DNA from 3 places in the Streptococcus criceti HS-6 genome. Region 3 is predicted to be linked to each of the others. Evidence: predicted binding sites of a transcription regulator. Region 3 holds the regulator's gene; each other region holds the start of a gene.

Region 1 (4,135 bases), 390 kb from region 3:
CAGACCCATTATGTAACCGAGGTTCTGGCCCAGTCCTTTCAATTACTGGAAAGCCGTGCTCAACGAGCCTTACGTGAAAATAATGGCACCAGCGACCTGACAGACTTAGTGCTCGAAGAGGAAGAACTCCCTTTTTAAATCCTACATTCCTTATTTTGATACAACCGTACCTTTGTCTGGGGCGGTTTTTGTTTGTTTTAGAAATCATACGAAATACAAGCTTAGAAAATGTTATAATGGGGATAGTTAGGTTTAAGGAGGCTGACTTATGCAAATAATTTTCAGTGATATAGACGGTACTCTTCTCAATAAAGATCATCAGGTAACCCCAGCGACTGCCCGATCTATCAAGTTGTGTGTGGATAAGGGCCTCTATTTTGTGCCAGTGTCTGCTCGGATGCCTGAAGCCATTCGCCCAATCATTGATAACATCGGTATTTCTAGTCCCATCATCGCTTACAATGGTGCCTTGATTCAGGCTCAGGACGGGACAGTTGTCGATAGCAAGACCATAGCCATGCCTGAGGTCCTATCAGTCTGCCATACGGTTGAAAATCTGGGGCAGGATCTGGCCTGGAACATCTATAGCTATAGTGATTGGTATTCATCCCATCAAGGTCATGATTTGGTTCACAATGAAGAAGTGGTGGTTGACTTAGAGTCGCAAGTTGCCGATCTTGAACAGTTAGCCAGTCTTAAAGAAGCTCACAAGGTTTTAGTCATGTGTCCACCTAATCGGACTGACCAAGTTTTGCAGGCTCTCAAGCAGGGCTATCCGGACCTATCCATTGCCAAATCTGCTGCTCATCTGATTGAGGTCATGGCAGCAGGAATTGATAAAGGTCAGGCTGTTAAAACCTTAGCTGACTACTACAGAGTTCCTATAACTGAGACTTTGGCTTTTGGCGACAACTATAATGATTTAGAAATGTTGGAAACTGTCGGTTATGGCGTCCTCATGGGCAATGCTCCCAAAGCTCTGCAGAATCGAATTGGCAAGGTTACCTTGGATCATAACCACGATGGCATCGCTAAAGTACTGCAAGAAGAAATTCTCTGAGAAGTTCTTCTGGAGAATTCTGGGATGATGCTATTTAAAGGGCTGGTTTTTTAAGAACTTGTATTCACATTTTTTTGACAGTTAGCCTTATGTGGTAGGGACGTAAGCAACCTCCTAACGGAGTTCCACTGCTCATTTTCAAGCTTAGGGTCTTGAAAATCCCATCGACGATTGACTTAAATAGGGTCAATCGTCTTTTTACCACAACGGCAACTGTCTGTTTTGAGCGACCTTATGGTCGCTTTTTCCAGCTGACGCTAAGAATTTAAACTTGTGAATACAGTTTCTAACTTTTAGCATGTGGAAAAACTTTACCAATTTGGTAGAGTTTTTTCTTGACTATTTTTGACCAAATGCTAAAATAATAAATGTAATTAGCACTCGCACTGATAAAGTGCTAAAAAATTAATGGAGGTAAGACAATGTTAAAACCTTTAGGTGATCGTATTGTTGTAAAATTTGAAGAAGTAGAAGAAACCACAGCTAGTGGCTTTGTTTTGGCAGGTGGCTCGCATGAAGCAACGAAAACAGCAACCGTTTTAGCCGTTGGACCAGGTTCTCGGACACTGCATGGAGATTTGATTGCTCCGAGTGTAGCTAAGGACGATAAGGTTCTGGTTGAAAATGGCGCTGGTTTGGACGTTAAAGATGGTGATGATAAAGTTTCCATCGTCCGTGAATCTGATATTTTGGCTATTCTTAGCTAGGAGTAGGACTGAACCTCATTCAAAATTGTTAGCTACTAGCAAGTTAAGATAAAAAATTCTTAGGTTAGTTCTCATTGAGGAGAAGCTGCTAATGTCCTAGGTGCTCCCGAACGTGAAAAACTTAAAGGGCCCTGAAGCCTATCCTCCCCTAAAGTAGCTAGCCTAAGCAATATATAAACAAGAAAGACAGGTAATCATAAATGGCAAAAGATATTAAATTTTCAGCAGATGCGCGTTCTGCAATGGTGCGTGGTGTAGATGTTTTGGCTGATACCGTTAAGGTAACGCTTGGCCCTAAAGGTCGTAACGTTGTTTTGGAAAAATCCTTTGGTTCACCCTTGATCACGAATGACGGTGTCACTATTGCTAAGGAAATCGAACTAGAAGATCATTTTGAAAATATGGGAGCCAAATTGGTTTCAGAAGTTGCTTCAAAAACCAATGATATTGCCGGTGATGGTACAACAACTGCCACCGTTTTAACCCAAGCCATCGTTCGCGAAGGGCTTAAAAATGTAACAGCAGGAGCTAACCCAATCGGTATCCGTCGCGGTATCGAAAGAGCTGTTGCAACAGCTGTTGAAGGTCTAAAAGCTATCGCTCAACCAGTTTCTGGTAAAGAAGCTATTGCGCAAGTTGCTGCTGTATCTTCACGTTCTGAAAAAGTTGGTGAATACATTTCAGAAGCTATGGAAAAAGTTGGCAATGACGGTGTCATCACCATTGAAGAGTCTCGCGGTATGGAGACTGAACTGGACGTTGTTGAAGGTATGCAATTTGACCGCGGTTACCTCTCTCAATACATGGTAACCGATAACGAAAAGATGGTTGCTGATCTTGACAATCCTTACATCTTGATTACCGATAAGAAAATTTCAAATATCCAGGATGTCCTTCCTCTTTTAGAAGAAGTGCTTAAAACCAGCCGTCCGCTTTTAATCATTGCCGACGATGTTGATGGTGAAGCCCTGCCTACCTTAGTCCTTAATAAGATTCGTGGTACCTTTAATGTCGTAGCCGTTAAGGCACCTGGCTTTGGTGACCGCCGCAAGGCTATGCTGGAAGATATCGCTATTTTAACGGGCGGTACTGTTATCACGGAAGATCTTGGATTAGAGCTCAAAGATGCCAGCATCGCTTCGCTAGGTCAAGCTGCTAAAATTACTATTGATAAGGATTCAACGGTTATCGTTGAAGGAGCAGGCCAAGCTGATGCAATCGCAGAACGGGTCAATGTGATTAAGTCACAATTGGAAACAACAACATCAGACTTTGATCGTGAAAAATTGCAAGAACGGTTAGCAAAATTATCTGGCGGTGTTGCAGTTATCAAGGTTGGTGCTGCGACTGAAACAGAATTAAAAGAAATGAAACTTCGCATTGAAGACGCCCTTAATGCAACCCGCGCTGCCGTTGAAGAAGGCATCGTTGCCGGTGGTGGTACAGCCCTTGTTAATGTCATTGAAAAAGTTGCCTCTCTTGATGTGAAAGGGGATGAAGCAACTGGCCGTAACATTGTTCTGCGTGCGCTTGAAGAACCCGTTCGTCAAATTGCCCGTAATGCTGGCTATGAAGGTTCCGTTATCATCGAAAAACTTAAAGCTAGCGCTGTTGGTACAGGCTTTAATGCAGCCGATGGAAGCTGGGTAGATATGGTTGAAGCAGGAATCATTGATCCTGTCAAAGTTAGTCGTTCAGCCCTGCAAAATGCAGCTTCTGTAGCTAGCCTCATTTTGACAACTGAAGCCGTTGTTGCCGATCATCCAGAAGAAAAAACTCCAGCTGCCCCAGCAATGGATCCAAGTATGATGGGCGGCATGATGTAATAGAAAAAAACTATCTAAGCAGCAAAGACACCTGATAGTTAACGGGAGTGGGATCAACCCAAAAATTGAAAATTTTGGCTCTCACCACTTCCTAATTTCTAGGCGGTGACCTGAAACGGTCTCTCCCCAGACCGTTTCACTCTCCCTCTGTGTCAAGAGGTTGAATAGGCATACTGGACGAGCTTTTGTCCAGCCTCAATCTCTCTTACTAATCATTTAAAAGAGACAGTGTTATCAGCTGTCTCTTTTTCGTATCGTAAGGTTAATGGCTTTCTAGTTATCAACATTAGCTGAAAGATTAGGCTGGCTTGCTATGATGAAGGAACTATATTCCTCACTAACTTATAAAAACGGAAGGCTCATCTGAACCTTCCGTTTTTTCAATATGGGAGTAGCTTTTAATCTGCTAAGACAGTTGGATTTTGAGCAATGAGGCCACGATAGAACTCGGCGCGTGTCGTTAGGATGTAAGGGTAGAGCCAGAGATAGCCGATTCCAAGGGTTAAGGTTGCTAAGAACCACCAACCAAGAAAACTGAGATC
Region 2 (4,135 bases), 1.7 Mb from region 3:
ACAATCATTCAGATAGGGATAAGCACCTAGGTTTCCTTACAGTTATTTCGTGACGGACATCTTTTTTATAAAATTATGAACACCCTTACAGGTGGTGCATTATTTCGCACCTTGCAGAGTGAGGTGGATTAAAAGTCTCATAAATTCAAAAATCGGACTAAAAAGCCCGATTTTTCTATGATTATCTTAATAAAGCAGGTCATAGATTTCCATAGCGATTAGGTCAATGCTATCGAAGGTGTAAGTCTCACGTGCCTTGACATCACGCAACGTGAAAACAGGACCATTTTCAGGATCGTTCGCAAAAGAAACTTCCGCAACAACAACACCGTCACGTTCAAAATTTCGTTTCAGATTACTCCCATCTGTCGTCATCAGATTGAGACGATCAATGATTCTCACCAAATGTGATTCCATGTAAATTCTCCTTAGCTAAGATACAAGGGGCTTGGAAATCTAAATATCTCCAGCTACTACTTTTGCTCCTTGCTCCATTAATCTTTTAATCAATTTCATTTTACCATAAACTAGGAGAATGGGATAGGTGGAAACCCTAAAATAGCCAAATTTGCCCTGTTTTGCCAGTATTTTCCTTTATATTAAACTAAAATTCACTTATTCTCTGGTAAAGCAGAACCATACACAAGGTTTTAGGGGTCAATTCTTTCCTATTAATAAGATTGGTAGATAATCGCCTTAATAGCATGCAGGCGGTTCTCAGCCTCTTGGAAAATGATTGGACTAAACTTTTGAAAAATCTGATCGGTGATTTCTAACTCGCTGTAACCATATTTATCGTAGATAGCTCGACCAATGCTAGTATTGAGGTCATGAAAGGCAGGCAAGCAGTGCATGACAATGGTTTCTGGATTTTGCGTCAAATTCAGGAGTCCCTGATTAACTTGGTAAGGCAGAAGCCAATCGATTCTGTCTTTAAAATCTACATCTTCTCCCATGGAAACCCAAACATCGGTGTAAATCATATCTACACCCTTAACGGCTGACGGATCGTCGGTTACCAGCAGTTTGGCCCCAGTATTGTGCTGTTGGGCTAAGGCTACAATCGCTTGCTCCGGCTGCAGTCCCTCCGGAGCAATAATGGTGCAGTTAACACCAAGGATAGCAGAGGTTACTAAGAGAGAATTGGCCATATTGTTACGACCATCTCCAATATAAGCGATATTCAAGCCCCCCAAGCGTCCAAAATGCTCCCTAAGGGTCAGAAAGTCCGCAATCATCTGAGTTGGATGCCAGGTATCGGTCAAACCATTCCAAACGGGTACACCAGAATACTCAGCCAGGGTTTCAACATCCTCCTGTTTAAAGCCCCGATATTCGATACCATCAAACATGGATCCCAAAACCTTGGCCGTATCAGCCACCGACTCCTTCTTACCTAACTGGGTTTCACCTGCTCCTAAATAGGTCACATTCATTCCCAAGTCTTGTCCAGCCACTGTGAAGGCAGAGCGTGTTCTGGTGGACGTTTTCTCAAAGATTAGGGCGATGTTGAGTCCCTCCAAATATCTGTGAGCCTGCTTCTGCTTCTTAAGTTCCTTAAATTTAGCAGCTGATTCAATCAGCCCCAGCAGTTCTTCTTTAGTAAAATCTATTTCTTTTAAAAATGATTTAGCCATAAATTATTCCTTTTAATGTATTTTTATACAACAATTTTACAACAATCCGGGTATTTGTCAAGAAATTGTTGTATTTTATTCGTTCCGTTTTATTTTTTAGCACTCTTGAGATTTGTCTGCTAAAATTCAATCTTTTTGCTTGCTTTCTCTAGCTTGAATGTTATAATAACAGCATAGACTTTGACCAATATTGACTATAGGTCAAGATCGGAGGTTTCCTATGTTATGTCAAAATTGTAAGCTCAACGATGCGAGCATACATCTCTATGCAAATGTCAATGGTCAGCAAAAGCAGATTGATCTCTGTCAAAACTGCTATCGAATTATGAAAGCTGATCCAGAAAATATTCTCAACAGTAATTTAACCAGCCAAAATCCACAGAACCAATCCATGGATTCTTTCTTCGATGATTTCTTTGGCGATTTAAACAATTTCAGAGCCTTTAACCCAGACCTGCCTAATGCTCCACAAACACAAGCGGGACGCGATGGCGGTAATCGTGGAGGGAACAATGGTGGGAGCAACAAGGGACGCCGTCCTCAGGCTCAACCCCAACAGCCTCAAGGTATCTTGGAAGAATTTGGTATCAATATTACCGATATGGCCCGTCGTGGTGATATCGATCCTGTCATCGGCCGCGATCAGGAAATTGTCCGCGTCATTGAAATCCTCAACCGACGGACCAAGAACAATCCTGTCCTAATTGGTGAGCCTGGTGTTGGTAAAACTGCTGTTGTTGAAGGACTGGCACAAAAGATCGTTGATGGCAATGTGCCACAAAAATTACAGAGCAAACAAGTTATCCGCCTAGATGTAGTCAGTCTGGTTCAAGGAACCGGTATCCGAGGCCAATTTGAAGAGCGGATGCAAAAGCTGATGGAAGAAATTCGCCAGCGGCAGGATGTTATTCTTTTCATTGACGAAATCCATGAAATCGTCGGTGCCGGTGGTACAACAGATGGCAGCATGGATGCTGGTAATATCTTAAAGCCAGCCCTAGCTCGCGGTGATCTGCAACTGGTTGGGGCAACAACCCTCAATGAATATCGTATCATCGAAAAGGATGCCGCTCTGGAACGGCGGATGCAGCCTGTCAAGGTAGATGAGCCTTCTGTGGAAGAAACCATCACTATTTTGCATGGTATCCAGCCAAAATATCAAGACTATCATCATGTTAAATATACTGATGAAGCGATTGAAGCGGCTGCCGTCCTCTCCAATCGCTATATTCAAGACCGCTTCTTGCCTGATAAAGCTATCGACCTTTTGGACGAGGCTGGTTCAAAGATGAACCTAACGCTCAACTTTGTTGATCCTAAAGAAATTGATCAAAGGCTGGTAGAAGCTGAGAATCTCAAGGCCCAAGCCACTCGTGAAGAAGACTTTGAAAAAGCGGCTTACTTCCGTGACCAAATTGCTAAGTACAAGGAAATGCAATCCCAACAGCTGGATGAGCAAGATATTCCTGTCATTACCGAAAAACATATTGAAGCCATTGTTGAAGAAAAGACCAATATACCAGTGGGTGATCTCAAAGAAAAAGAGCAGTCCCAACTGGTTAATCTGGCTAGTGACCTCAAGGCTCACGTTATCGGTCAAGATGATGCTGTTGATAAGATCGCTAAGGCCATCCGTCGGAATCGTGTTGGACTAGGGGCTCCTAATCGGCCAATCGGTAGCTTCCTCTTTGTCGGACCTACTGGTGTTGGTAAGACGGAGCTGTCTAAACAGCTGGCTATCGAGCTCTTTGGTTCAGCCGACAGCATGATCCGCTTTGATATGTCGGAATACATGGAAAAACACGCTGTCGCCAAATTGGTCGGTGCCCCTCCAGGCTATGTGGGCTATGAAGAAGCTGGGCAATTAACCGAAAAGGTTCGTCGCAATCCTTACTCCCTCATCCTCCTAGATGAAGTCGAAAAGGCCCATCCTGATGTTATGCACATGTTCCTGCAAGTCTTGGATGACGGTCGCCTGACAGATGGTCAAGGCCGGACTGTTAGCTTCAAGGATACCATTATTATCATGACCTCTAATGCTGGTACTGGTAAAGCAGAAGCATCTGTTGGTTTTGGAGCTGCCCGCGAAGGTCGGACCAACTCTGTCCTTGGTGAACTCAGCAACTTCTTCAGTCCAGAATTTATGAACCGTTTCGATGGTATTGTTGAATTCAAGGCTTTGAGCAAGGAAAATCTGCTTCATATCGTTGATTTGATGCTGGATGATGTCAATCAGCGTCTGTCCAGCAATGATCTCCACCTTGATGTAACGGATAAGGTCAAAGAAAAATTGGTTGATCTGGGTTATGATCCTAAGATGGGAGCAAGACCTCTGCGTCGAACAATTCAAGAACATATTGAAGATGCGATCACTGACTTCTATTTGGAAAATCCAAGCGAAAAGAACTTTAAGGCTGTCATGGCCTCAAATGGTAAGATCAGCATTAAGGCTGCTAAAAAATCCGAAACAAGTGTTGCCAGCAAGGAAGAAAGTCCTT
Region 3 (4,135 bases):
GTTTTGTTCTTCGTTTTGAAAAGGGCAAGAGCGATTCAACGGGTGTTGATTACGAGGATTGGCATTTTCGCTATGTTGGCAAGGCATCTGCCAAATATATGACCGAGCATAATCTAAGCTTGGAAGAGTATGTAGCCTTATTAAAGGATTAGGATAGGGGGTTGAAATAGTATGCAATCAAGGCTAAAGTTTCGGCCTTTTATGATCGTTTTTGGACTTGTTTTAGCCCTTATTCTTTTGCCTCTCTTGTTGAACATGAAAACAAAGGCTGCCAATACCAAGGTTAGCACGCCTTATACAGAGTCTTCCTTCATTAAAGAGGTAGCTCCGGTAGCCCAGAAGTTATCAAAAGCCTATGGTATTAAGGCTTCTATAATTATTGCTCAGGCGGCCCAGTCATCTGATTATGGCTCTGACTTGCTGGCTGTGCGCTATCATAATTTCACAGGAACCTTAGCTCAGTCTGGGCAAGCTAAGATTGTTTTAACTACTCGGTCTTATGAAAACGGTCAGTGGCAAACAGTTAAACTGCCTTATGCTATTTATAGCAACTGGCAGGATAGTTTGATGGCTTATCTTGAGGCCATTTCTTCGGGTATGTGGGGGAAACAGCTCTACACCATCCTAGCCACAACTGAAGAGTATGTTACAGCAGCTCAGGCTCTGCAAAAAGCAGGGGTTAATACAGACCCTGACTATGCTAATAAGCTCATTACGATCATCCGAGAAAAGAATCTTACTCAGTATGATAGTTAGGATCTAGTTTTCTAAAGAATTAGCTGAATTAGCACTCTTTTTAAAAGAGTGCTAATTTTTTGCGCTTTTCTCTTGACAGTTGGTTTTAGAGCGGTATAATAGAAACATAAGTTAGCAGACTTGCTTTAAGAGTGCTAATGAACTTTTGGAATGGAGGTCCGTGATGATTACGCAGCGGCAAAATGATATTTTATCTATTGTGATTGAGCTGTTTACGCAGACACACGAACCTGTCGGATCCAAGGTTTTACAAAATTACATTGCTTCTAGTAGTGCCACCATCCGCAATGATATGGCTGCCTTAGAAAAAATTGGTCTCTTGGAAAAGGCGCACACATCTAGTGGCCGTCTGCCAAGTCGGCAGGGTTTTCAGTACTATGTTAGTCATCTCCTAAATTTTGAGAGGATTGACGAAGATGATGCCTATCAAGTTATCAAAGGTTTTGATTTTGAATTTTTTAAACTGGAAGATTTGTTGCAGAAGGCCAGCGATCTTTTAGCAGAGTTGACAGGGTGCACAGCAGTTGCTTTAGATGTTGAACCAAGCAATCAGCGCTTGAGCGCTTTTGATATTGTAAAGCTCAGTCACCACGATGCTCTAGCTGTCATGACCTTTGATGATTCTAATACGGTCACCAGTCAGTTTGCTATTCCTAAGAATTTTCTTGACGAAGACTTAGCTACTTTAAGCGGTTTAGTACATGAGCGTTTTTTGGGACAAACAGTTATGGAGATTCATTATCGGATTCGAACTGAGATTCCACAGATTGTTCAGCGCTATTTTAAGACAACAGACAATGTCTTAGAATTATTTGAACATATTTTTAAGGAAATGTTTGTCGAAAAGCCGTTTTTAGCTGGCAAGGAGAATCTACTCAAGTTTTCTGACGACCAGATCTACCGTTTTTTTGATAAGACCCAAGAATTAGCTTTGGAAATTCGTCAGTTGCTTCAAGAGGATAAACCCTATGCCATTCGTCTGGCAGATGAGAAACAAACTGGTTTGACTTCTTTAACACAGTTGTCCTATAAATTTCTCATTCCCTACCGAGGTTTTGGCAGCTTAAGCTTGTTTGGACCTGTGACGATTGATTACCAACGGGCCTTCAGTCTATTGGGAATTGTCAGCCGGGTGTTGACTATGAAATCAGCTGATTTCTATCGTTACCTTAGTAGCAATCATTATGAAGTCAATTAGTAACATTTAATAAAGGAGGCATTATGTCAGAAGATATTAAAAAAGAGGAAGTGACCGAAGAGACTCAGGCTTCTGAAACCGAAGAAAAAGAGCAAACTGAAGCGGCCTCTGAGGAAACTACTGAAAAAACAGAATTAGAAGCAGCTTTAGAGAAGGCTGAGGATTTTGAAAATAAATTCTTACGGGCTCACGCTGAAATGCAAAATATTCAGCGTCGCGCCAATGAGGAACGTCAGCAGTTACAGAAGTATCGTTCGCAAGATCTCGCTAAGGCAATCTTGCCTAGCTTGGATAATTTAGAACGTGCTTTAGCAGTTGAGGGCTTGAGCGATGATGTGAAAAAAGGGTTGGAAATGGTACAGGAAAGCCTGAATCAAGCTCTTAAAGAAGAGGGTGTGGAAGAAGTGGCAGTTGAAAGCTTTGATCACAACCTTCACATGGCTGTTCAAACCTTACCGGCTGATGATGAGCATCCAGCAGACAGCATTGCGGAAGTTTTCCAAAAAGGCTACAAACTGCACGATCGCCTGCTTCGGCCAGCTATGGTGGTGGTATATAATTAGTCAATAATGATGGGCATTAAAACGTCTCGTCATTATACGGCAACCGCTATGGCGGATTGCCTAGACTCCTTACTATCTCACGTCGTAACTATACAATGATGATAGCTAATCAATAAAATAACCGTGTCCGAAATGACAATAAACTAGGTGGTAAGTCAGAAATCTTTGATTTCGTTGACGCGCCCCCGCAAGGTTGACTAGCATTTTATGGCCTGAAGGGTGTAGAAAGTTCAGTCAACTACTGCGAATAAAAACAAGTAAAGAGGAAAAATGAAAGGAATTGAACCCGAACGGAAAGCTCGGACTCGGAATTGAGATAAATCACCTCGTGTACAAGCACACATCGTTGATTTCCTAAAATTCTAGTCGCTTTCTCGGCGTTCTTGGTATCTTAATTATGAGCAAAATTATTGGTATTGACTTAGGAACAACAAACTCAGCAGTTGCCGTTCTTGAAGGAACTGAAAGTAAAATTATCGCTAACCCAGAAGGTAACCGTACAACTCCTTCTGTTGTCTCGTTTAAAAACGGGGAAATCATTGTCGGTGATGCGGCTAAACGTCAAGCGGTAACTAACCCAGATACTGTTATCTCTATCAAATCTAAGATGGGGACTTCTGAAAAAGTTTCTGCTAATGGTAAAGAATACACTCCTCAAGAAATTTCAGCTATGATTCTGCAATACATCAAGGGTTATGCTGAAGATTATCTTGGTGAAAAAGTTGAAAAAGCCGTTATTACAGTCCCTGCTTACTTCAACGATGCCCAACGTCAGGCAACAAAAGATGCTGGTAAAATCGCGGGTCTTGAAGTCGAACGTATCGTCAACGAACCAACCGCAGCAGCTCTTGCTTATGGTCTTGATAAACAAGATAAAGATGAAAAAATCTTAGTGTTTGACCTTGGTGGTGGTACTTTTGATGTCTCTATCCTTGAGTTGGGCGATGGTGTCTTCGATGTATTGGCTACTGCTGGTGATAATAAACTAGGTGGTGACGATTTCGACCAAAAGATTATTGACTACTTGGTTGATGAATTCAAGAAAGAAAACGGCATTGACCTGTCAACTGACAAGATGGCTCTGCAACGTTTGAAAGATGCTGCTGAAAAAGCTAAGAAGGACTTGTCAGGTGTCACCCAAACACAAATCAGCCTGCCTTTCATCACTGCCGGTGATGCTGGACCGCTCCACTTGGAAGTCTCATTAACACGTGCTAAATTTGATGATTTGACTCGCGATCTGGTTGAACGTACCAAGACCCCTGTTCGTCAAGCTTTGTCTGATGCTGATTTGAGCCTGTCAGAAATTGATGAAGTTATCTTGGTTGGTGGTTCAACGCGTATTCCAGCAGTTGTTGAAGCGGTTAAAGCTGAAACAGGTAAAGAACCAAACAAATCTGTGAACCCTGATGAAGTCGTAGCCATGGGTGCTGCTATTCAAGGTGGTGTCATCACTGGTGATGTCAAAGACGTCGTACTTCTTGATGTGACCCCATTGTCACTTGGTATCGAAACCATGGGCGGTGTCTTCACGAAGTTGATTGACCGCAACACAACTATCCCAACCTCTAAGTCACAAGTCTTTTCAACCGCAGCTGATAACCAACCAGCCGTTGAC

The links. Region 3 encodes HrcA, which represses chaperone genes, less so after heat shock. Its sites were predicted from a motif close to TTAGCACTCNNNNNNNNNGAGTGCTAA; they were not measured.
Region 1: groES (co-chaperone GroES) is a predicted target of HrcA. The motif match lies at 1,435-1,461, and genes of this name have one in related genera.
Region 2: STRCR_RS10385 (ATP-dependent Clp protease ATP-binding subunit) is a predicted target of HrcA. The motif match lies at 1,734-1,760, and genes of this name have one in related genera.

What each region holds. Positions count from the first base shown of each region.
Region 1 covers NZ_AEUV02000002.1:159,500-163,634, reverse strand. The annotation lists gene STRCR_RS00830 (single-stranded DNA-binding protein) at 1-138, shown strand, start outside; gene STRCR_RS00825 (Cof-type HAD-IIB family hydrolase) at 269-1,060, shown strand; gene groES (co-chaperone GroES) at 1,483-1,767, shown strand; gene groL (chaperonin GroEL) at 1,968-3,593, shown strand; gene STRCR_RS12225 (DUF975 family protein) at 3,992-4,135, opposite strand, start outside.
Region 2 covers NZ_AEUV02000002.1:2,230,206-2,234,340, forward strand. The annotation lists gene STRCR_RS10375 (DUF1797 family protein) at 187-417, opposite strand; gene argF (ornithine carbamoyltransferase) at 672-1,637, opposite strand; gene STRCR_RS10385 (ATP-dependent Clp protease ATP-binding subunit) at 1,858-4,135, shown strand, end outside.
Region 3 covers NZ_AEUV02000002.1:550,209-554,343, forward strand. The annotation lists gene STRCR_RS02775 (M15 family metallopeptidase) at 1-152, shown strand, start outside; gene STRCR_RS02780 (glycoside hydrolase family 73 protein) at 172-756, shown strand; gene hrcA (heat-inducible transcriptional repressor HrcA) at 920-1,954, shown strand; gene grpE (nucleotide exchange factor GrpE) at 1,978-2,517, shown strand; gene dnaK (molecular chaperone DnaK) at 2,915-4,135, shown strand, end outside.